One region of the Kitasatospora sp. NPDC006697 genome, then DNA from elsewhere that is predicted to be linked to it. Evidence: riboswitches for the same ligand, from Rfam matches in the RefSeq annotation. Region 1 holds a riboswitch; each other region holds the start of a gene.
The links. A riboswitch is a leader RNA that binds a small molecule or an ion and turns the genes downstream of it on or off. The one in region 1 is predicted to bind cyclic di-AMP.

Region 1 (4,960 bases):
CGGGCCGCGCCGCGCGAGACGTTGGCCAGTCCGCGGGTCACGGCGGCGGCCAGCAGCAGGACCAGCAGGCCGGCCAGCGAGGCACCGGTCACCTGCCAGAACGAGGACAGGTAGTAGGCGTGGTGCACGTGGCCGCTGGTGTAGTCGAACACCCGGTAGCCCGGCCAGCCCACGTAGCGGTGGAAGACCCAGTTGTAGGCGGGCAGCGCGGCCATCGCCAGGCCGACCGAGTAGAGCGTGGTGCTGAGCGTGAAGCTGAACACCCGCCAGGGGAACATCAGCAGCTCGTGGGCGAAGGCCTTCCAGCCGGCGGCGTCGGCCAGCCCGGCCGTCGCCCGGCCCCAGAAGCCCTCCCGGGCGGCCCGCACCGGGGCCGGGGCCGGCAGCTCGGTGCCGAGCAGCCGGGCGATCCGGCCGCGCTCGACGGCGCCGAGCCCGCGGCAGCCGGCCAGCAGCAGGGCCAGCACCGGCAGCCCGAGCACCGTGACCAGCGTGCCGGCGCCCAGCGCGAAGCAGCTGACGGCCCAGCCGAAGCCGACGGTGCCGGTGAACAGCCCGCCGAGGACGTAGCCGTACTCGCGGGCCAGCCGGCGGGCCAGTGAAGGGGAGCGGCGGGCGGCCGGGACGGTGAACGGGGCGGCGGTGAAGGTGCTCGGGGAGGTCGTCGTCATGCCCTCAAGCCTGCCGGGGCGGGCCGCCCCGGGTAATCCGGCTGTCCGGCGGAGCCGGGGTGGGGTTATCCCCCCGCCCTCACTCCGGCAGCCCGGACCACTCCTGCTCCAGCAGCGAGTACTGCAGCGCGTCGTGCCAGCGGCCGCGCAGGAAGAGGTCGTCCCGGATCCGCCCCTCCAGCTGGAAGCCGGCCTTGCGCAGCACCCGGGCCGAGGCCAGGTTGGCCGGGTCCAGCCGGGCCGCCAGCCGGTGCAGCCCCAGCTCCTCGAAGCCGAAGCCGCAGAGCAGCCGGGCGATCTCGGTGGCGTACCCGAGGCCCCAGGCGTCCCGCCGCAGCGCGTACCCGATGAACGCCTGGCGCTGCTCCTCGGTTCCCTCCACGCCGAGCACCGCGTTGCCCAGCGGCACGGCGTCCTCGCCGTCGGCGGTGCGGGTGACGGCGAGCCGGTAGACGGTGCGCGGGGAGCGCTGCGCCTCGTCCAGGTAGAGCGCCACCTGGTCGGCGCAGTCCTCCCGGTCCCGGGGCTCGAAGGGCAGGTAGCGGGCGGCTTCCGGGTCGCCGAAGATCGCGTGCAGCGCGTCGATGTCGCGCTCCACGTGGTGGAACTCACGGATGGTCAGCCGGGGCCCGGTCAGCAGGACGGGGTGCATGGCACGTACGGTAGTGCGCCGCGGAGCGGCTACGGTACCGGTCATGGACGACGAGGACCTGCGGCTGGCACCCCGGCCGCACACCGCTGAGCTGCTGCGTTGGGCTGCCGAGCAGGGTTTCGGCCCGGTGCCCGAGGGGCCGCTGAACGCGGTCCTCACACTGCTCGAACTGGGTGACGCACGGCTGCACGACGGCTACCCCGAACTGACCTCCGCGCTGCTCCAGGAGCTGCTGTACGAGCGGATCCACCTCTACGTGCAGCCCGCGCCCGGGGAGGATCCGCTGGTCTACGGCGCGGCGGTGGAGCTGCTGATCGAGCACCAGAAGGCCGCGAAGCGGCTGAACGCCAAGCGGCGCGAGCGGCTGCTGGCCGAGGCGCGGTGGCAGGGCGAGCTGCTGGCCGGGCTGCTGCGCCAGCCGCACCTGCTGACCTGGCCCCGGCTGTACGCGCTGCTGCTGCGCGAGGCCGGCGTGGACACCGCCGACGAGGCCGCGGTGCGCAGCTGGCTGGACGGCTTCCGGGAGCTGGAGCCGGCCGGCCGGATCGCGGTGCTGGCGGGCGCGGCCGGCCTGGACCAGCCGGAGGGCGAGGAGGGCTGGACCGAGGGCGTGCTGCTGTCGATCGGGATGGCCACCGACGGCGCCCGGCTGCTGGTGGAGAACCGGCTGATGGAGCGCAGCTACCACAACCTGGCCGGGCGGACCGCGCTCGGCCTGCCGATGCCGGCCGAGCTGTCCGGCGACTTCCCGGAGTTCGAGGCGGCCGTGCAGGCCGAGGCGCTGCGGCTGCTCGGCGAGTGGACGGTGCCCGGGCTGCCGGCGCTGCTGCTGACGGAGTACCAGGAGATCGCGCCGGAGCCGGGGGCCGCCGAGGTGGACCAGTACATCGTCAAGCGCGGCCTGGTCGAGCTGCCGGACATCGCCGGCTGGACGCCCGGCCAGGACCGGGACGCCTGAGGGTCAGAGGGCCAGCCCGCGGGCCTGGAACCAGGCCGCCGCGTCGACCGGCGCGCCGCCGCCCGGGCGCACCTCCAGGTGCAGCCGGGCGGTGCCGGTGCGGCTGCCGGTGGCGCCGACACGGCCGAGCGCCTCGCCGGGGGCGAGCGGGCCGGCGGCGGTGATCGCGGACAGGTGGCAGTACCAGACCTCGGTGCCGTCGGGCAGGGTCTGGATCACCCGGTAGCCGTAGCCGCCGGACCAGCCGGCCGCGGTGACGGTGCCGGCGGCGACCGCGCGGACCGGGGTGCCGACCGGGGCGGAGATGTCCACGCCGGTGCGCAGCTCGGGCCAGGGGGTGGCGGCGGGGAGGTCGACCGGGCGGCCGGGCAGCGGGAGCACGGTGTCCGCGGACTGCTCCTCGGCCGGGGCCTGCCGCTCCGTCAGCTGCCGGGCGGCCGGCTGCTGGGCGGCGGCGCGCTTGGCGGCGGCCTCCTGGGCGGCCTCCAGCCGGGCGGCCTCGGTGCGGGCGGCCTGCTCGGCCTCGGCCCGCGCCGCCTGCTCGGCGGCCTCGTCGGCGGCGGCCCGGGCGGGGTCGGCCTGCTGCTGGATCCGGGCGGCCAGCGCCAGCCCGGGGTCGGCGTCCGGCGCGCTCACGGCGGCGGGGGCCGGCTCGGCCGCGGCGGCGCTGCTCGTGAGCCCGGCGGTGGCGCCGAGGGCGGCGGCCATCGCGGTGACGCCGAGCACCGGGGCGGCGGCGCGGGACTGCCGGGGCAGCCGGCGGGGTGCCTGGTCCCCGGGAGCGTCGGCGTGATCGAGCAGGGCGACCGGGGTGTGCGTCAACGCCACGGGGGGCGCTCCTTTCCTTCCCTCGCGCCTACCGGGTTAGCTGACGGGTTCGGAGCAGGAAGGTCTCCTACGGGCCAAGGCCCGATTCACCCCAAGGAACGTGGTTCCCCGGCTCCCCGGTCTGCACGGCTCCGCAGACCGAAGGATTAGGCGACGCGCACGGTGCCGTCGGGGACGGCGTTGCCGACCGCGCTGCGTTATCAAACGTTAATCCCATGGGCCCCTGATTCCAAGCCACTCTTTCCCCCCAACTCTGGGCTCACCCCGGGTAGCGAACTGAGTACCCGTACTCATGTGGGGCGCGGCCGAGTTGGCGATCCTTCAGGCATGACTTCCTCGGTGCAGCCACGGACCACCTCCGCCTACTACGTGCAGGCGATCCTCTCTTTCGCGCTGGCCGGCGGCGGCCTGGCGATCGGGATCGCCTACCTGCCCGTCAGCGCCTGGATGCGGGCCTTCCTGGCACTCGGCCTGCTCTACACCGTCACCTCCGCGTTCACCCTGGCCAAGGTGATCCGGGACCGGCAGGAGGCCGACGAGATGGTCACCCGGGTCGACCAGGCCCGGCTGGAGAAACTGCTCGCCGAGCACGACCCGTTCCGGGTCGAGAGCTGAGGACGCCCGACCGAAGGGCCTCGGCGAGGGGTTGACGGCTAAGGCTATTAGCCATAGCTTTGTGGGTGTCGGCAACGGCCGGCACCCACCGAAGCGCCCCGCCAGGAGGCCCACCGTGAACAGCACCCTGACCCCTCGGACCCAGTACCTGCGGCTCGCCGGCGGCACCCTCGCCTACGACGAGAGCGACGGCACCGGCACCCCCGTGGTCCTGCTCCCCGGGATGCTCGACTCCCGGCAGGCCTACCGCCACCTGCGCCCGCTGCTGATCGCGGCCGGCCACCGGGTGATCACCATGGACGTGCGCGGCTTCGGCGAGTCCTCGATCGACTGGGACGACTACAGCCCGGCCGCGCTGGCCGTCGACACCCTGGCCCTGCTCGACCACCTGGGCATCGAGCGGGCCGTGCTGGTCGGCAGCTCCTACACCGGCGCCACCGTGGTCCGGGTCGCCGCCGACGCGCCCGAGCGGGTGGCCGGGATCGCCCTGCTCGACGCCTTCGTCGAGCAGGTCCCGCCGAACCCCTTCATGAAGGCGGTGGTCTGGGGCCTCGGCTCGGCGGTGCTGGCCTTCCCCAAGGTCTGGGGCTACTACCTGAACAAGATGGCCTACCCCGGCGGCCCCACCCCCGAGATCGTGGCCCAGAACGCCGTGCTGGAGGCCGCGCTGCGCACCCCCGGCCGCCGGAAGGCCAGCCGCGGCTACGTCCGCGGCGACTCCGGCCCGGTCGGCTGGTCGGCCGGCGTGCGGTGCCCGGCGCTGGTGCTGATGGGCAGCAAGGACCCCGACTTCCCGAAGCCGGAGGAGCTGGCCGACCGTCAGGCCGCCGCGCTGAACGGCCGCAAGGTGATGATCGAGGGCGCCGGCCACTACCCGATGGTCCAGGATCCGCAGGCCGTCGCCGCCGCGCTGCTCCCGTTCCTCGCCGAGGTCGGCTGATGCCCCGCGCCGGACTGAACCCGGACGCCGTGGTCGACCACGCGATCGCGCTGATCGACGAGCACGGCCCGGAGGAGCTGACCCTGGCGGCGGTGGCCGCCCGGGCCGGGGTGGCCGCCCCCTCGCTCTACAAGCACGTGCCCGGCGGCCTGGCCGGACTGCGCCGGCTGGTCGCGCTGCGGGTCACCGGCGAGCTGGCCGACGCGCTGCAGGAGGCCGTCGGCGAGCTGCGCGGCGAGGAGGCGGTGCGGGCCCTGCTGCGCGCCTACCACTCCTACGCGCTGGACCACCCCCGC
Region 2 (4,960 bases), on a different contig from region 1:
CCGCCCAGCCAGTAGTCGTAGATCCGCGCGGGGTGCGGGCGGTCCGTCTGAAGCTTCGTCAGGTCGAACTCGTCACCGGTCTGCTGCACTGCTCCCCCTGGGTTCCCCGTGTGTGCCCCGTCTGCGCGCGCGGCCGTGCCCGGTCGGCCGGGCCGGTCGCGCCGCCCGCTCCCCGCGGGCCGGGTCAGCATAGCGAGCGCGGTATTGCCGGGCCATCGGGGCCCGGGCCCGGTAAGGTCGAACGTCGGCCACCCCCACATCCCTGAATGCGAGGTCAGATGCCGGACGTGTCGGATGAGTTGCCGTCCCTGGAACTGCTGCCCGAGACCCGCCGGGCGCTGCTGCACCGGGTGGCGGTGGGTCAGGCCGAGGGCCGGACGCCGTCCATGCTGGCCGCCGTGCTGCGCGGCGGCCAGCCGGTCTGGACCGGGGCGCGCAGCATGATCGACGGCCACGCGCCCGGTACCGACGTGCAGTTCCGGATCGGCTCGGTCACCAAGCCGCTCACCGCCGTGCTGGTGCTGCGGCTGCGCGACGAGGGGCTGCTCGACCTGGCCGACCCGCTGGAGCAGCACCTGCCCGGCACCGCGGCCGGCGGGGCGACGGTGCGCGAGCTGCTCAGCCACACCGCCGGGCTGGCCACCGAGCCGCCCGGCCCCTGGTGGGAGCGGACCGACGGCTCGCTCCGGCCCGGTCTGGCCGACCTGCTGGAGGAGCAGCCGTTCCGGCACCCGGCGGGCGAGCGGTTCCACTACTCCAACGCGGGCTTCGCGCTGCTCGGCGCGCTGGTGGAGCGGCTGCGCGGGCAGCCCTGGGCGGAGGCGCTGCGCCAGGAGGTGCTGGAGCCGCTGGGCATGACCCGCACCACCCCGCTGCCGCAGGCCCCGCACGCGGGCGGCTTCGCGGTGCACCCGTGGGCGGACGTGATGACGGCCGAGCCGCTGACCGACACCGGGCGGATGGCGCCGGCCGGCCAGCTCTGGTCCACCGCCGCCGACCTGGGCCGGCTCGCCGCCTTCCTCTCCTGCGGGACCACCTTCGGCAACGACAAGGTGCTCTCGGCGCAGACCCTGGCCGAGATGCGCCGTCCGGCCGCGGCCCCGGACGGCGACTGGACCGAGGGCTACGGACTGGGCCTGCAACTGCGCCGCGAGCACGGCCGGCTGCTCTTCGGGCACACCGGTTCGGTGCCGGGCTTCCGGGCCGCGCTCTGGGCCTGCGAGGAGGAGGACGTGGCGGCGGTGGTGCTGGCCAACGCCACGTCAGGTGCCGCGCCCGGCCGGGTCGCTGCCGATCTGCTGCGGATCGTGGCGGACCGCGAGCCGCGCTTCCCCGAGCCCTGGCGCCCGGCGATCGAGGTGGACCCGGAGCTGCTGGCGCTGACCGGCCACTGGTTCTGGGGCCCGGCACCGCTCACCCTGGTGCTGATGACCAAGCGCGGCCTGACGCTGCGCGAGGCGGACGGCGACTGCACGCACTTCCGGGCCGACCCGGACGGCAGCTGGACGGCGCAGGACGGCTACCACGCGGGCGAGCAGCTGCGGGTGGTGCACCGGGCGGACGGCTCGGTCTCGCACCTGGACCTCGGCGGCACGGTGCTCACCCGGCAGCCGTACGGCCCGGCGGACGCCGTCCCGGGCGGGGTCTCGCCGACGCTCTGGCAGGAGGGCTGAGGCCGGCGGCAAGACCCTGGCGCCTTCCCCTCGAGGCCCCGGTCCGAACATGAGACACCTCACATCCGCTTGTGATAGGACCGTCGGCCTGTTTACGGTGCATCTCGTTCGTCTCCACACGAACCTCGCTCTCCGGAACGCCGAGCCCTGCCACCGGACCGAGCGAGCACGTGCACCAGCACCGCGGCAGGGGCGGGGGAACCACAGGTAAGTCGCCCCACCCGGACTCGTCCGGGCGGGGCTTGGGGTGAAGCCGTGCTCAGCGCGGCCGGGCAACTCCAGCCCGAATCCGACAGCTCACCTCGTAGGCGTGGGAGAGGAATCGCACGTCATGATGTCCGTCAACGGTCGTCCCAGCCTGCCCAGCCGCGCCGCCGTCAAGCGCACCGTCGCCATCGCCGTGATCGCCGGTGTCGGCGCCGGCCTTCCGCTGATCGCCGCCGGTGGCGCCAGCGCCGCCCCGGAGCACCACGCCCCGGAGCACCACGCCGCGCAGCAGCACCACCGCTACACCGCCCCGGCCCAGCAGCAGGCCGCCCCGGCCGCCGCGAAGCCGGCCGCCCAGGTGCAGTCGGCCCCGCAGGCCGCCGCCCCGGCGCAGACCCAGGCCGCCGCTCCGGCGGGCTACACCGTCCGCGGTGGCGACACCCTGTTCAAGATCGCCAACGCGCACAACGTGCAGGGCGGCTGGCAGGGCCTGTACCAGCTGAACAAGTCCGTGCTGACCCACGGTCCCGACACGATCTTCCCGGGCCAGCACCTGTCGCTCGGCGGCCAGCAGCAGGCCGCGGCCGCTCCGGCCCAGGCGCAGACCCAGGCTCCGGCCCGGACCCAGGCCCCGGCGCAGCAGCAGAGCGCCCCGGCCAAGTCCGCGCCGGCCGCCGCGACCACCACCCAGACCGCCGTCACCGCCCCGGCCGACACCTCCGCGGGCTCGCTGCAGGCGCTGGCCGCCTCCATCGTCCCGGCCGGCCAGCTGGCCGCGTTCGACCAGATCATCACCCACGAGTCCGGCTGGAACATCACCGCGACCAACCCCAGCTCGGGTGCCTACGGCCTGCCGCAGGCCCTGCCCGGCAACAAGATGGCCTCCGCGGGCGCCGACTGGCAGACCAACCCGGCCACCCAGATCAAGTGGGCGCTGCAGTACATGAACGAGACCTACGGCAGCCCGAACGCCGCTTGGGCCTTCTGGCAGACCCACTCGGCGTACTGATCCCGAGCTCCACTGCCCCTCGTGGCCGGCCGCTCCGACGATTCCGTCGGGCGGCCGGCCACGGCGCGTTGTGCCGGCGCCGCGGCGGCTCAGTCGGCTTCGCCGTAGCGCACCAGGTGGCGGGCCAGGTCGGCCAGGTCCTCGTCGCTCCAGCCGGTGAACCGCTCGGTGAAGGAGCGCCGCCGCATCTCGTAGGCCTCCCGGAGCAGCAGCAGCCCGGCCTCGCTGGGCCGCAGGATCTGCCCGCGGTGGTCCTCCGGGTCGGTCTCCCGGTCGACCAGCCCCAGCTTCTCCAGCGCGCCGACCTGCCGGCTGACCGTCGACTTGTCGAGCAGGAAGTGCGCGGCCAGGTCGGCCGCCCGGCAGCCGCCGCGCTCGTACATCAGGTCGAGCATGCTGTAGGTCACCAGGGAGAGCTCGGGGTGCAGTTGCGAGGCCTTGTGCCGGGCCCGGCGGGCGAAGGCGGTCAGCTCGCGCTGGATGGTGTCGATCGAGGCGTCCCGGGCGGCCAACGACGTGCTCCTTGCTGCTGTGGCTGCGATGGTAGTTGCAGAATACAACGTGGGATGGGCTGACGCCGCGTCAGCCGCGGTCTAGGGTGGGTCGCGAACCCCCGGATTCCTGGAAGGCGGCACCGCACGATGCAACTGGGCGTATCCCTGGAGCCGCCGCGCTGGCCGGCCGGCGCGGGCGGGACGGTGCTGCAGACGGCAGTGCGGGCGGAGCAGCTGCGCTTCGACTACCTGCTGATGTCCGACCACGTGCTGGCGAGCGAGGGCGGCGCCACCCTGGACCCGCTGGTGGTGCTCTCGGCGGTGGCCGGCGCGACGGGGCGGATCCGGCTGGCCACCAGCATCCTGGCGCTCCCCTACCGCCACCCGCTGATCGTGGCCCAGCAGGCCGCCAGCCTGGACGTGATCTCCGGCGGACGCTTCGCGCTCGGCGTCGGCACCGGCTGGAACCCCGAGGAGTTCGCCGCCCTGGGCCTCGAACCCCGCCACCGCGGCGCCCGCACCGACGAGGCGCTGACCGTGCTGCGGGCGCTCTGGTCCGGCGAGCCGGTGCACCACCGCGGCCGGTTCACCACCCTGGACGGTGTGCGCCCCGCCACCACCCCGCGTGCCAAGGGCGGGCCGGAGGTCTGGATCGGCGGCCAGAGCGACGCCGCCCTGCGCCGGGCGCTGCGGTTCGGCGACGGCTGGCACGGCGGGGTCTCCACGGCGGCGCAGGTGCACGAGGCGCGTGGACGGCTCGCCGCGCTCGGTGAGGAGGTCGGCCGCGATGCCGGGGAGCTGAAGCTGTCCAGCGTCTGCTTCCTGGTGCCGCCGGGCTTCGAGCCCGAGGTGCCGCTGCCGGGCGCACCGCTGGGCGGGCCGGGCGCGAGCCGGGCGCAGCTGCTGGACGCGCTCGGGGAGTTGGGGGCGGCAGGGCTGTCGATGGTCTCCCTCTGGATGCCGTTCGGGGCGCTGCGGTTGGTCGAGGCGATGGAGTGGGTGGCGGCGGAACTGCTGGAGCCGCTGCGGCCGGTGAAGGTGATCGAGGGGTAGGCGCCCTCGGTGGCGTCCCACCGCCCCACGTCTCCGCCCGAATTCATGCGACAGATCAGCCTCCGTCCGGCAGCATGAGCCGTTCGGCCCACGGACGGGGGATGTGGTCTTGGCGATGGACCTGGCGGCGCTCGCCGCCGTGCCCTGGGAGCGGCTGGCGACGGCGAACCCGGCCTTCCCGCCCACGGAGGTCCCCGTCGTCCTGCGCCGGCTGGCCGCCGCAGGCCCGTCGGCCGTCGAGGAGGACTGCCACGAGCTCTGGCACCCGCTCGTCCCCGCCGAGGGCCGGCCCGTCCCCGAGGCCGCCGTGGCCGCCCGGCCCTTCCTCCGCGGGCTCCTCGCCGACCCCGGGTTCGGCGCCCGCACCGCGCTGGTCGAGCTGCTGACGCGGATCGCCACCCCCGACGACCGCGACTGGGTCCCGGCCCTGCTCGCCGACCCGGCCCCCGCCGTGCGGCGGGAGGCGATCCCGCTCGCCGACGGCGCCCAGCTGCTGCACCGCTGGCAGGCCGAGTCGGACCCCA
Region 3 (4,960 bases), on a different contig from region 1:
CGTCCGGGTCGCCCGTCGCGTCCTCGATCGAGCCGCCGACCACGCCGCTCGCGGCCGCCAGCCGGATGGTCTCGGCGACCTGCTCCGGGTCCTCGCCGTAGCCGCTCTCCAGGTCGGCGGAGACCGGCAGGTGGGAGGCGGCGACCAGGGCGCGGGCGTTGGCCAGTGCCTCGTCGCGGGTGACCAGGTTGGCGCCGTCGCCCCGGCCCAGGCTGAACGCCAGGCCGCCGCTGGTGGTGGCCAGGGCGGCGAAGCCCAGGCCGGTGAGCAGCCGGGCGGTGCCGGCGTCCCAGGCGTTGGGGATGACGAAGGCGCCCGGACCGGCGTGCAGTTCTCGGAAGGCGAGTGCGCGGCGCTGCTGGTCCTCGGTGGTCGTCGGCGACACTGCGGGTCCTCTCGTCGGGTGGGTCGAAGGTGTCGGTGCGGGGTGGCGCGGGTTCAGCTCGGCCTGCGCGGGCCCGGCAGGTGCAGGTAGGCGGCCCGGCCGGTGCGGCGGGCCTCGGCGACGGCCTCCACCAGCGCCAGCCGGACCGGGCTCAGCACGGTGCGCCACTCGGTGAGCGGGCGGACGGCGAACTCGGTGTGCTCGGCCGGGTCCAGCACCAGGCCGGCCAGCTGCTCGGCGCTGAGCGCGCCGCCGTCGAAGACCACGCCGACCCGGAACGGCCACTCGCCCGCGGCGGGCAGGAAGAGCAGCGCCAGCAGCGGCGCGGCCGGCTCGGCGGGCAGCACCAGGCCGGTCTCCTCCAGCACCTCGCGCCGGGCGCAGTGCCACGGCTCGCTGTCGAACTCCAGGTTGCCGCCCGCCAGTTGCCAGACCTCGGGGTCGTAGACCGACTTCAGCAGCAGCGGGTTGCCCTCGGTGTCGGTGAAGTGGACCAGGCCGAACAGGATTCCGTGCGGCAGGGTGCGCAGGTGGTCGGCGAGCGGGAGTTGGGCCATCGCGGAGCTCTCCTGGAGGACTGGTGCGGGCGGGGTCAGTCGTCGCAGTGGTCGCCGTCCAGGTAGACCCAGGCGCCCTCGTGGCGCAGGAAGCGGCTGTTCTCGTGCAGGCTGCCCGGCACGCCGTGCTCGCGGTAGTGGGCGCGGAACTCCACCGTGCCGGCGGTGTGGAACGGGCCGCCCTCGGTGCTGCCGATGATCTCCAGCCGCTCCCAGCTCAGTGCGGGCGCCAGGTCCAGCTCGGCGGGGCGGGTGTCGGGGTGCCAGCTGCGCAGCAGGTAGGCGGTGTCCCGGACGGCGAAGGCGCTGTAGCGCGAGCGCATCAGCTGCTCGGCGGTGGCGGCGGGGGCGAGTCCGCGGTGCAGCCGGCCGCAGCAGTCGGCGTAGGCGGCGGGCAGGCCGCAGGGGCAGTCCTGCGGGAGGACGGGCGCGGCGGGGCGCTTGGCAGGGCGGGCGGTGCGTCGGGACATGGGTCCATTGTGACGGCTCGTCGGGCCGTGGACGCACCGTTCGCCCCGCCGAGCGCGTCAGGACAGGTGGAGCTGCTGGCCCGGGTAGATCAGGTTCGGGTTGTCGCCGACCACGCCGGCGTTCTGCTGGTAGAACTGCTGCCAGCCGTCCAGGTGGTGGGCGTAGGCGATGCCGGAGAGGGTGTCGCCGCCGACCACGGTGTACTCGCCGCCGGGGGCGGCCGTGGGGGCGGCCGCGAGCGAGGCGGGCACCACCGGCACCACGGGCATGACCGGAGTGACGGGCGTCGCGACCGGCGCAGGCGTGCCCGCGGGGGCGCCCGGCGCGCTGGTGGCCGGGGCGGAGACGGGCGCCGACTGCCCGGGAGCGGGGGCGGTGCTCGCCTGCGCGGGCGCCTGGGTGGGCGCGGCCGAAGCCGAGGGCGCGGGTGCGGCCGGAGGCGTCGAGGTGGCCGCGGGCGCGGGCTGCGCGGGCGCGGCGGTGGAGCTCCCGGCGGTGGGCGTGGGCGCGGCGGTCGGGTCCGCCGACGGCGCCGCGGTGGGCGTGGCGGCAGGAGCCGGCGCGGCCGTCCCCGGATCGCCCGGCGCGGGCGTCGGCGCGGCGGTGGGCGTGGCGGTGGCCGCAGCCGTAGGCGCCGCGCTCGGCTGGCCGCCCTGCCCGCCCTGGTCACCCTGACCCGTCAGCCCCGCGGCCGTCGCGCAGGACGGCCAGGCGCTCGGCCCCTCGTCGGCGAACACCGCGCCCGCCACCGTGATCTGCTGCGCCTTGGTGGCGTGCGAGGGCTCCGCGCCGAACAGGTCGCCGCCGTGCGCGTCCCACTGGCGCTGGGTCAGGTGCAGCCCGCCGTAGTAGCCGTCGCCGGTGTCCATGGTCCAGTTGCCGCCGGTCTCGCACTGGGCGAGCGCGTCCCAGTCGGGAGCCTGGGCGGCGTGCGCGCCGGTGGCCGCGAGCAGCGGCAGCGCCAGCCCGGCGCCCACCACGGTGGCGGTGGCGACGGCGCGTTCGGCCTGGGTCGGGCGGCGGTGCCGGCCCGGTCCGGTGAAGACCATGAAGATGTCCCTCTCCGCACGCCTGCGAGGTGAGCTGTCGGGTTCGGGCCGGTGAGGTTGGCCCGGCCGGCCGCAGCGGAATACCCCTGCGCCCGGCTTCACCCCTAGCCGTGCGGGACGGCGGTGGAGAACCTGGGTCCCCCGTCCCTGCCCTGACGAGTCGTGGTGTCGGGAGCCGCGGACGTGGTGGGCAGGGTTCGGCGTGCCGCGTCCGGTGCCCGCGTGAGCGGGCCTGGCAGGGAGACTAGACGGATCATCATCTCGATAACAACCCCGCATCGCACACATCACATGAGAATCACGTATGTGGGGACGCTGTCCCGACGGGGTGGACGGAAGGTGCGGTCGTGGGTCGCGCGCCGGGTGGGGTTGTCGTGCCGTCAACGTGAATAAGTTGTCCGGCCAACTATACAAATTGGCACACTTAAGGTCCTTTTATGGCAAGGGAGATCCCAGGGTATCCGCTATTCCGAAAGGGCTCCCCGTTGTGCGTACAATCAGCGCGTGAGTGCCTCCACCGACACCACCGGCCACGCCATCGCGCGGGTGGCCCGCCTGCACCGGGCCGCCGCCGAGCGGATGCTGCGCCGTTCCGGCCTGCACGCCGGGCAGGAGCTGCTGATGATGGCGCTCTGGGAGCGCGGGGCGCTGCCGCAGGGCGAGTTGATCGAGCTGCTGGGGCTGGACGCCTCGACGGTGACCCGGATGGTGCAGCGGCTGGAGCAGGCCGGGTTCGTCCGGCGCAGCCGCAGCGCACTGGACCGGCGGGCGGTGATCGTGGAGCCGACGGCGGCGGCGCGGGCGCTGCGCGAGCAGGTCGGCGGGATCTGGCGGGACCTGGAGCAGCTGACGGTGGCCGGGCTGGACTCCGGGGAGCGCGCCGAGCTGGTCCGGCTGCTGGCCGCCGTGGAGCGCAACCTCAGCGCGTAGCGGGTCGGAGCGGAGGCCTGGACCGGGAGGGGGACCCGGTCCAGGCGGCTCGGGCCGGCCGACGCGAGGCCGGACGCGAGGCCGGACGCGGGGCCGGACGCGAGGCCGGACGCGGGGCCGGACGCGAGGTCGGAGGCGTCGGGCCGGGTGGTCCGCTCAAGCGGGGGTCTGCTGCGCACGGGACGTCCTCTGGTACTGGGCGGCGGGTCCGCAGGTCTGGCGGTGAAGAGCCTGCCAGGCGCGCCCGCGTTTAGCAACCGTCATGGATCAGCCGCCGCACCCCGTTCATTTCAGCCGATATGACTGCGCCGGATGGCTGGCGCTCCGCCGCCGCTCCCGCGCGCACCGCCCGGCCCGCCCCCGATCTGAGGCAGCGTCAGGCCCAGTCACCGCCACCGCCGTCGATCGGAGGGCCCGCCCCCATGGCCGCACCACATCCGGCACCAGGCGGACCCAACGGCCGGCCCAACGGCGGACGCGGCCGCGGACGGCACGCGCTGCGCCGCGAGGTCGGGCTGGCGGGGCTGCTCTGGGCCTCGGTCGGGGCGATCATCGGCTCCGGCTGGCTGTTCGGCGCCGAGAAGGCCGTCCGCGCAGCCGGACCCGCCGCGATGCTCTCCTGGGGCGTCGGCGCCGTCGCCATCGTGCTGCTCGCCCTGGTGCACGCCGAGCTCGGCGGCCTCTTCCCGGTGGCCGGCGGCACCGCCCGCTACCCGCACTACGCCTTCGGCGGCTTCGTCGGCATGAGCTTCGGCTGGTTCACCTGGCTGCAGGCCGCCACCATCGCGCCGATCGAGGTGCAGGCGATGATCGGCTACTCCCAGCACTGGACCTGGGCCTCCGGCCTGCAGCACCACAAGGACCAGACCCTGACCGCCGCCGGCTTCGTGGTGGCCGCCGCCCTGCTGGCGATCTTCGCCGCGATCAACTTCCTCGGCGTCAAGTGGCTCGCGCACACCAACAGCGCGGCCACCTGGTGGAAGGTCGCCGTCCCGGTGGTGACCATGGTGGTGTTCGGGCTCAAGGAGTTCCACGCGAGCAACTTCCACAGCCAGGGCTTCGCCCCGTTCGGCGCCCGCGGGGTGCTCTCGGCGATCAGCACCAGCGGGGTGATCTTCGCGCTGCTCGGCTTCGAGCAGGCGATCCAGTGGGCCGGCGAGTCCCGCAACCCGCGCCGGGACATCCCGCGCGCCGTGCTCGGCTCGGTGCTGATCGGCTCGCTGATCTACCTGATGCTCCAGGTGGTCTTCATCGGCGCGCTGCCGCCGGACACCTTCGCCGCCGGCTGGGGTGCGCTGGACTACCACGGGATCAGCGGCCCGTTCGCCGGGCTGGCCGCGCTGATCGGCCTCGGCTGGCTGGCCACCGTGCTCTACATCGACGCCGTGGTCTCGCCCGCCGGCACCGGCCTGATCTACATCACCTCCAGCTCCCGGATCAGCTACGGCCTCAGCCGCAACGGCTACGCACCGCAGGCGCTGCAGGCCACCGACCGGCGGGCCGTGCCCTGGCTGGGCCTGGTGGTGGCCTGGGCCGCCGGGGTGCTCTGCTTCCTGCCCTTCCCCAGC
Region 4 (4,960 bases), on a different contig from region 1:
TCCTCCTCGTTCAGCGGGTCCTCGATGGAGACCAGCGGGTAGGAGTCGACCAGGTCGGCGAAGTAGTCGATCAGCTCGGCGGCCGACAGCGACTTGCCCTCGAACTGGTAGGCGCCGTCCTTGTAGAACTCGCTGGCGGCGACGTCCAGGGCGAGCGCGACGTCCTTGCCCGGCACGTAGCCGGCCTTCTTGATCGCCTCGGTGATCAGGTCCAGCGCCTCGCGGTTGGAGTCGAGGTTCGGCGCGAAGCCGCCCTCGTCGCCCAGACCGGTGGAGAGGCCGCGCTCCTTCAGCACGCCCTTGAGGGTGTGGTAGACCTCGACGCCCCAGCGGACGGCCTCGGAGAAGGACTCCGCGCCGATCGGGGCGATCATGAACTCCTGGATGTCCACGTTGGAGTCGGCGTGCGAGCCGCCGTTCAGGATGTTCATCATCGGGACCGGCAGCACGTGCGCGTTCGGGCCGCCGAGGTAGCGGAAGAGCGGCAGGTCGGAGGCCTCGGAGGCGGCGTGCGCCACGGCGAGCGAGACGCCGAGGATGGCGTTGGCGCCGAGCGAGGACTTGTCCGGGGTGGCGTCGAGGTCGAGCATCGCCTGGTCGATCAGCCGCTGCTCGGTGGCGTCGTAGCCCACCAGCTCCGGGCCGATCTGCTCGATCACGGCGAGGACGGCCTTCTCGACGCCCTTGCCGCCGTAGCGGTTCTTGTCGCCGTCGCGCAGCTCCAGCGCCTCGAAGGCACCGGTGGAGGCGCCGGACGGGACAGCGGCGCGGCCGGTGCTGCCGTCGTCGAGGCCGACCTCGACCTCGACCGTGGGGTTACCGCGGGAGTCGAGGATCTCGCGGGCGACGACGACATCAATGGACGGCACTATGCATCTCCTTGCGGAAGCGGTCCTGCGGACAGGGATGGCGGGGGCGTTACGACCAGAGCCTAACCGCACCGACCGGCCGGGCCACCCGGACCTCGCTCCCGTCTCACGGTGTGGCTCTGCTACCTGCCGGTAGTTCACCTGAATGCCTGTTCGGTGTGGTCCGGGGACGCCGGGTTGAACGTCCCCGGACCGCTTCCGGCCTGCGGCTTCACGCAGGGCTGGGAATCCGGGCGCGGAAGTCGGCTCAGCCGGCGTCCAGCACCTGGCCCGGGTAGATCAGGTTCGGGTCGCCGCCGATCACCGACTGGTTGTGCTGGTACAGCGCCTGCCAGCCGCCGACGATCTGCTGCGCCGTGGCGATCTTCGACAGGGTGTCACCGGGCTTCACGGTGTAGCCGCCGGTCTGCGGCTTCGCCGGACTGGGGGCGGCCGGCTTCGCGGGAGCGGCGGCCGGCGCCGGGGTGCTCGGCTGGGCGGCCGGCTTCGACTGACCGGGCGTCGACTGGCTGGGCCTGGGGCTGCTGGGCTGGGTCTGCTTCGGCGTGCTCGGCGCGGACCGGGTGGTCGGCGCGGAGTCGCTGCCGGTGTCCACCGCGGCGGCGCCGCCGCCCTTGGACAGCCCGGCCTTCACCGAGCAGACCGGCCAGGCGCCCGGACCCTGCGAGGCCAGCACCCGCTCGGCCACCGCGATCTGCTGGTCCTTGCTGGCGAGGTCGGCACGCGGGGCGTACTGGGTGCCGCCGTACGCGGCCCAGGTCGAGGAGGTGAACTGCAGCCCGCCGTAGAAGCCGTTGCCGGAGTTGATCGACCAGTTGTTGGTGGACTCGCAGTTGGCGACGCCGTCCCAGACCGAGACCGGCGCGGCGTGCGCCCCGGCCGCGGTGAGCAGCGGCAGAGCGAGGCCCGCGCCGGCCACGCCGGCGACGGCGATGGCCTTCTCCGCGGTGGTGCGACGGCGATGGCGGCCAGTGCCACTGAGCAGCATGAAGGTGTCCCTCTCCGCACGCCTGCGAGGTGAGCTGTCGGGTTCGGACCGGTGAGGATGGCCCGGCCGGCCGCCCGGATCGCTCCGGCGGTCGGCTTCACCCCTAGCCGTGGGAGACGGCAGAAAACCTGGGTCCCCCGCCCCTGCCCATGGGGAAGTCGGGTTGCCCGGCTGCGCGGTGGGCAGGGCTCGGCGTTTCCGCGCACGGGGTTCGCTGCCGCGAACTCCACGGAGAGTAGGCAGATCTGCTGAACAATCACAAGCTCATATCGCCGACATCACGTCAGAATTACGGAGCGCGATCGATCGCCCACCTACTGATCAGCTATGTCCGCATTGATCCCCATTCAGATCACTGACTTCCGAGGCTGTCCGACACGCCGTCAGCCGAGCGCCTCCGCCGTCCCATCAGCCCCGCGGGCTCTCAGGTGTGAACGAAACCGGGAGTTGGCGCAGACCGCGCATGATCAGTCCGCCGCGCCACCGCAGCTCCGCCGGGTCGGCTGCCGGGCGCAGATCGGGCAGCCTGGTCAGCAGGGTGGCGAGCGCCAGACGGCCCTCCAGCCGGGCCAGCGGCGCGCCGATGCAGTAGTGGATGCCGTGACCGAAACCCAGGTGCGGGTTGTCCTGCCGGGCCAGCTCCAGGGTGTCCGCTCCGCCGAACCGCGCCGGGTCGCGGTCGGCCGCCGCCAGCACCACCAGCACCGGGTCGCCGACCGGGATGTCCACCCCGCCGATGGTCAGCGGGCTGGTCGCGAACCGCCAGGTGGCCAGCTCCACCGGCCCGTCGTAGCGCAGCAGTTCCTCGACCGCGGTGGCCAGCAGCCCGGTCTCGCCGGCCGCGATCGAGCGTTGCAGCTCCGCCCGTTGCGCGGGGTGGTTCATGAGCGTGTGCAGGCCGTTGCCGATCAGGTTCACGGTGGTCTCGAAGCCCGCGAAGAGCAGGATGAAGGCCATCGCCGCGGCCTCGTTCTCGGTCAGGTGCTCGCCGTGGTCGCTGGCCCGGATCAGACCGGAGATCAGGTCCTCGCCGGGGTCGGCGCGCTTGCGGTGGATCAGCTCCAGCAGGTAGGCCCGCATCTTCTTGACCGCCCGGGCCACCCCGCCGCGCGGGCCGGCGCCGTGCCGGATCATCATCCCGGCCCAGTCGCGGAAGTCGTCCTGGTCCTCGGCCGGCACCCCGAGCAGGTCGCAGATCGCGTAGATCGGCAGCGGGAAGGCGAACTCGTGGATCAGGTCGGCCGTGCCACGGGCCGCGAAGGAGTCGATCAGCCGGTCGGTCAGCAGCTGCACCTGCGGCTCGAACTCGGCCACCCGGCGCGGGGTGAACGCCTTGGAGACCAGCCGCCGCAGCCGGGTGTGGTCCGGCGGGTCGATGTTCAGCAGATGGGTCATCAGGTCCGCCTGCCGCTCCCCCGGGATGCCGACCCGCCCGGTGCGGTGCGCCTGCTCGCTGTGGTGCGCCGGGTTCTTGGAGAGCCGGGCGTCCGCGAGCGCCTGGCGCGCGTCGGCGTACCGGGTCACCAGCCAGGCGTCGACCCCGCTCGGGAGCGTGGTGCGGTGCACCGGCGCGTGCTTCCTGAGCCAGGCGTACGCCGGGTAGGGATCGGCGGCGAACTCCCAGGTGAACAGGGGTGGCATGGACTCAGTCGGCGATGCGGGCATGTCTTGACGGTATCCGTTGGCCGCGGTGAGTGAGTCTGGTCACCTGACGGGTAATCCCTGTTGCGGAGGGTCAGCCGAAGCCTACGATCCTCCGATACGAACGGTGGGCGCCAGTGCGGTGTCGCCCCCAGGGAGGAGCAGGCCATGCGAGTAGCCGGTCAAGTGGTGGTCATCGCGGTGCTCGACGGCGGCGACGGCGACGGCCCGGCCCGGCGGTTCACCGCTGCCGGAGCCGTCGGGCTGCTCCTGGCCGACCCCCGCCCGGGCGTGGCCGAGGACCTGGCCGCCGCGCTGGACCGCACCGGCTGCCCGGTGGTCGGGGTCTGCTCCGACATCCACCAGCCCAGCGACATCGCCGCCCTGGTCTCCACCGCCGAGAAGCACCTCGGCCCGATCGACCTGTTCTGCGTGGCCGGACCGGACGGCGAGCGGATCGTGGCGCTGGACGAGCTGCCCGGCGACCTGGACCGGCTGGCCGAGCTGCTGGACCCGCTGAGCACCGCGATCGGCGAGGTGGTCCCGGCCCAGCGGGCCGCCGACGCCTCGCTGCCGGCGGCCTGACCCGGTCCCGCTCCTAGGCGGGCAGACCCTCGGCCGCCCGCACCGCCGCACGGTACCCGCGGGCCGCGTGGCGCAGCGCCGCGTCCGGATCCACCCCCGCGTCGTGCGCCCGCTGCACCACGGCGAGCAGCAGCTCGCCGACGCTCGCCTCGGTCAGCTCCCCGGGCAGCGCGTACGGGGCGTCCGCGACCCCGGTGAACCCGGCCCGCCGCACCCGGGAGACCAGCTTGGCCGCGAAGGCCAGCGCCGGCAGCCCGCCCGGCACGCCGTCCAGCACCGACTCCCGGTCGCCCTTCTCGGCCGCCTTCAGCTGCTCCCAGTTCGCCTCCACCTGGTCGGTGGTGTCGGCGTCGGAGTCGCCGAAGACGTGCGGGTGGCGGTAGATCAGCTTGTCCACGATGTCGCCGGCCACCTCGTCGATGGAGAACGGGTCCTCGGCGTCCTCCTGGGCGATCCGGGAGTGGAAGAAGACCTGCAGCAGCACGTCGCCCAACTCCTCGCGCAGCGTCGCCCGGTCGCCCTCCTCGATCGCCTCGACCAGCTCGAAGGCCTCCTCCACCAGGTACTTCACCAGCGAGGCGTGGGTCTGTTCGGCGTCCCACGGGCAGCCGCCGGGGGAGCGCAGCCGGTCCATCACCGCGACCAGGTCGAGCAGCCGCGCGCCGGGCAGGTCGTAGGAGCCGGGCAGCACCTCGATCTCCGGCGCCCGCCCCGCCTCCTCCACCGCGATCCGGGCCAGCGCCCCGGTCAGCCCCGGGTCGCCGTCCTGGCTGCCCAGGAAGACCGCGGGCGCCCGCTCCACCAGCTGCCGGGCCAGCGCGGGCGCGCTGCCGCGCTCCAACTGCTCCACGGCCACCCCGGCCTGGGCCAGCGCGGC

Region 2: linked by a shared signal. The riboswitch ahead of ACFYNO_RS11950 (transglycosylase SLT domain-containing protein) and the one ahead of ACFYNO_RS33375 (M23 family metallopeptidase) in region 1 are both predicted to bind cyclic di-AMP.
Region 3: linked by a shared signal. The riboswitch ahead of ACFYNO_RS09980 (transglycosylase family protein) and the one ahead of ACFYNO_RS33375 (M23 family metallopeptidase) in region 1 are both predicted to bind cyclic di-AMP.
Region 4: linked by a shared signal. The riboswitch ahead of ACFYNO_RS19870 (transglycosylase family protein) and the one ahead of ACFYNO_RS33375 (M23 family metallopeptidase) in region 1 are both predicted to bind cyclic di-AMP.

Annotation. Positions count from the first base shown of each region.
Region 1 is NZ_JBIAGU010000033.1:22,562-27,521, forward strand. It holds gene ACFYNO_RS33360 (sensor domain-containing protein) at 1-671, opposite strand, end outside; gene ACFYNO_RS33365 (GNAT family N-acetyltransferase) at 751-1,323, opposite strand; gene ACFYNO_RS33370 (hypothetical protein) at 1,367-2,281, shown strand; gene ACFYNO_RS33375 (M23 family metallopeptidase) at 2,285-3,109, opposite strand; cyclic di-AMP (ydaO/yuaA leader) riboswitch at 3,120-3,272, opposite strand; gene ACFYNO_RS33380 (YiaA/YiaB family inner membrane protein) at 3,437-3,724, shown strand; gene ACFYNO_RS33385 (alpha/beta fold hydrolase) at 3,840-4,664, shown strand; gene ACFYNO_RS33390 (TetR/AcrR family transcriptional regulator) at 4,664-4,960, shown strand, end outside.
Region 2 is NZ_JBIAGU010000007.1:81,772-86,731, forward strand. It holds gene ACFYNO_RS11940 (SAM-dependent methyltransferase) at 1-89, opposite strand, end outside; gene ACFYNO_RS11945 (serine hydrolase domain-containing protein) at 288-1,673, shown strand; cyclic di-AMP (ydaO/yuaA leader) riboswitch at 1,837-1,997, shown strand; gene ACFYNO_RS11950 (transglycosylase SLT domain-containing protein) at 2,005-2,889, shown strand; gene ACFYNO_RS11955 (MarR family winged helix-turn-helix transcriptional regulator) at 2,979-3,401, opposite strand; gene ACFYNO_RS11960 (LLM class flavin-dependent oxidoreductase) at 3,531-4,436, shown strand; gene ACFYNO_RS11965 (HEAT repeat domain-containing protein) at 4,546-4,960, shown strand, end outside.
Region 3 is NZ_JBIAGU010000005.1:246,952-251,911, forward strand. It holds gene ACFYNO_RS09965 (isocitrate lyase/phosphoenolpyruvate mutase family protein) at 1-385, opposite strand, end outside; gene ACFYNO_RS09970 (NUDIX domain-containing protein) at 439-942, opposite strand; gene ACFYNO_RS09975 (YchJ family protein) at 978-1,412, opposite strand; gene ACFYNO_RS09980 (transglycosylase family protein) at 1,470-2,462, opposite strand; cyclic di-AMP (ydaO/yuaA leader) riboswitch at 2,468-2,630, opposite strand; gene ACFYNO_RS09985 (MarR family winged helix-turn-helix transcriptional regulator) at 2,967-3,392, shown strand; gene ACFYNO_RS09990 (APC family permease) at 3,815-4,960, shown strand, end outside.
Region 4 is NZ_JBIAGU010000013.1:93,562-98,521, reverse strand. It holds gene eno (phosphopyruvate hydratase) at 1-869, opposite strand, end outside; gene ACFYNO_RS19870 (transglycosylase family protein) at 1,117-1,857, opposite strand; cyclic di-AMP (ydaO/yuaA leader) riboswitch at 1,863-2,028, opposite strand; gene ACFYNO_RS19865 (cytochrome P450) at 2,266-3,498, opposite strand; gene ACFYNO_RS19860 (hypothetical protein) at 3,667-4,083, shown strand; gene ACFYNO_RS19855 (MazG family protein) at 4,097-4,960, opposite strand, start outside.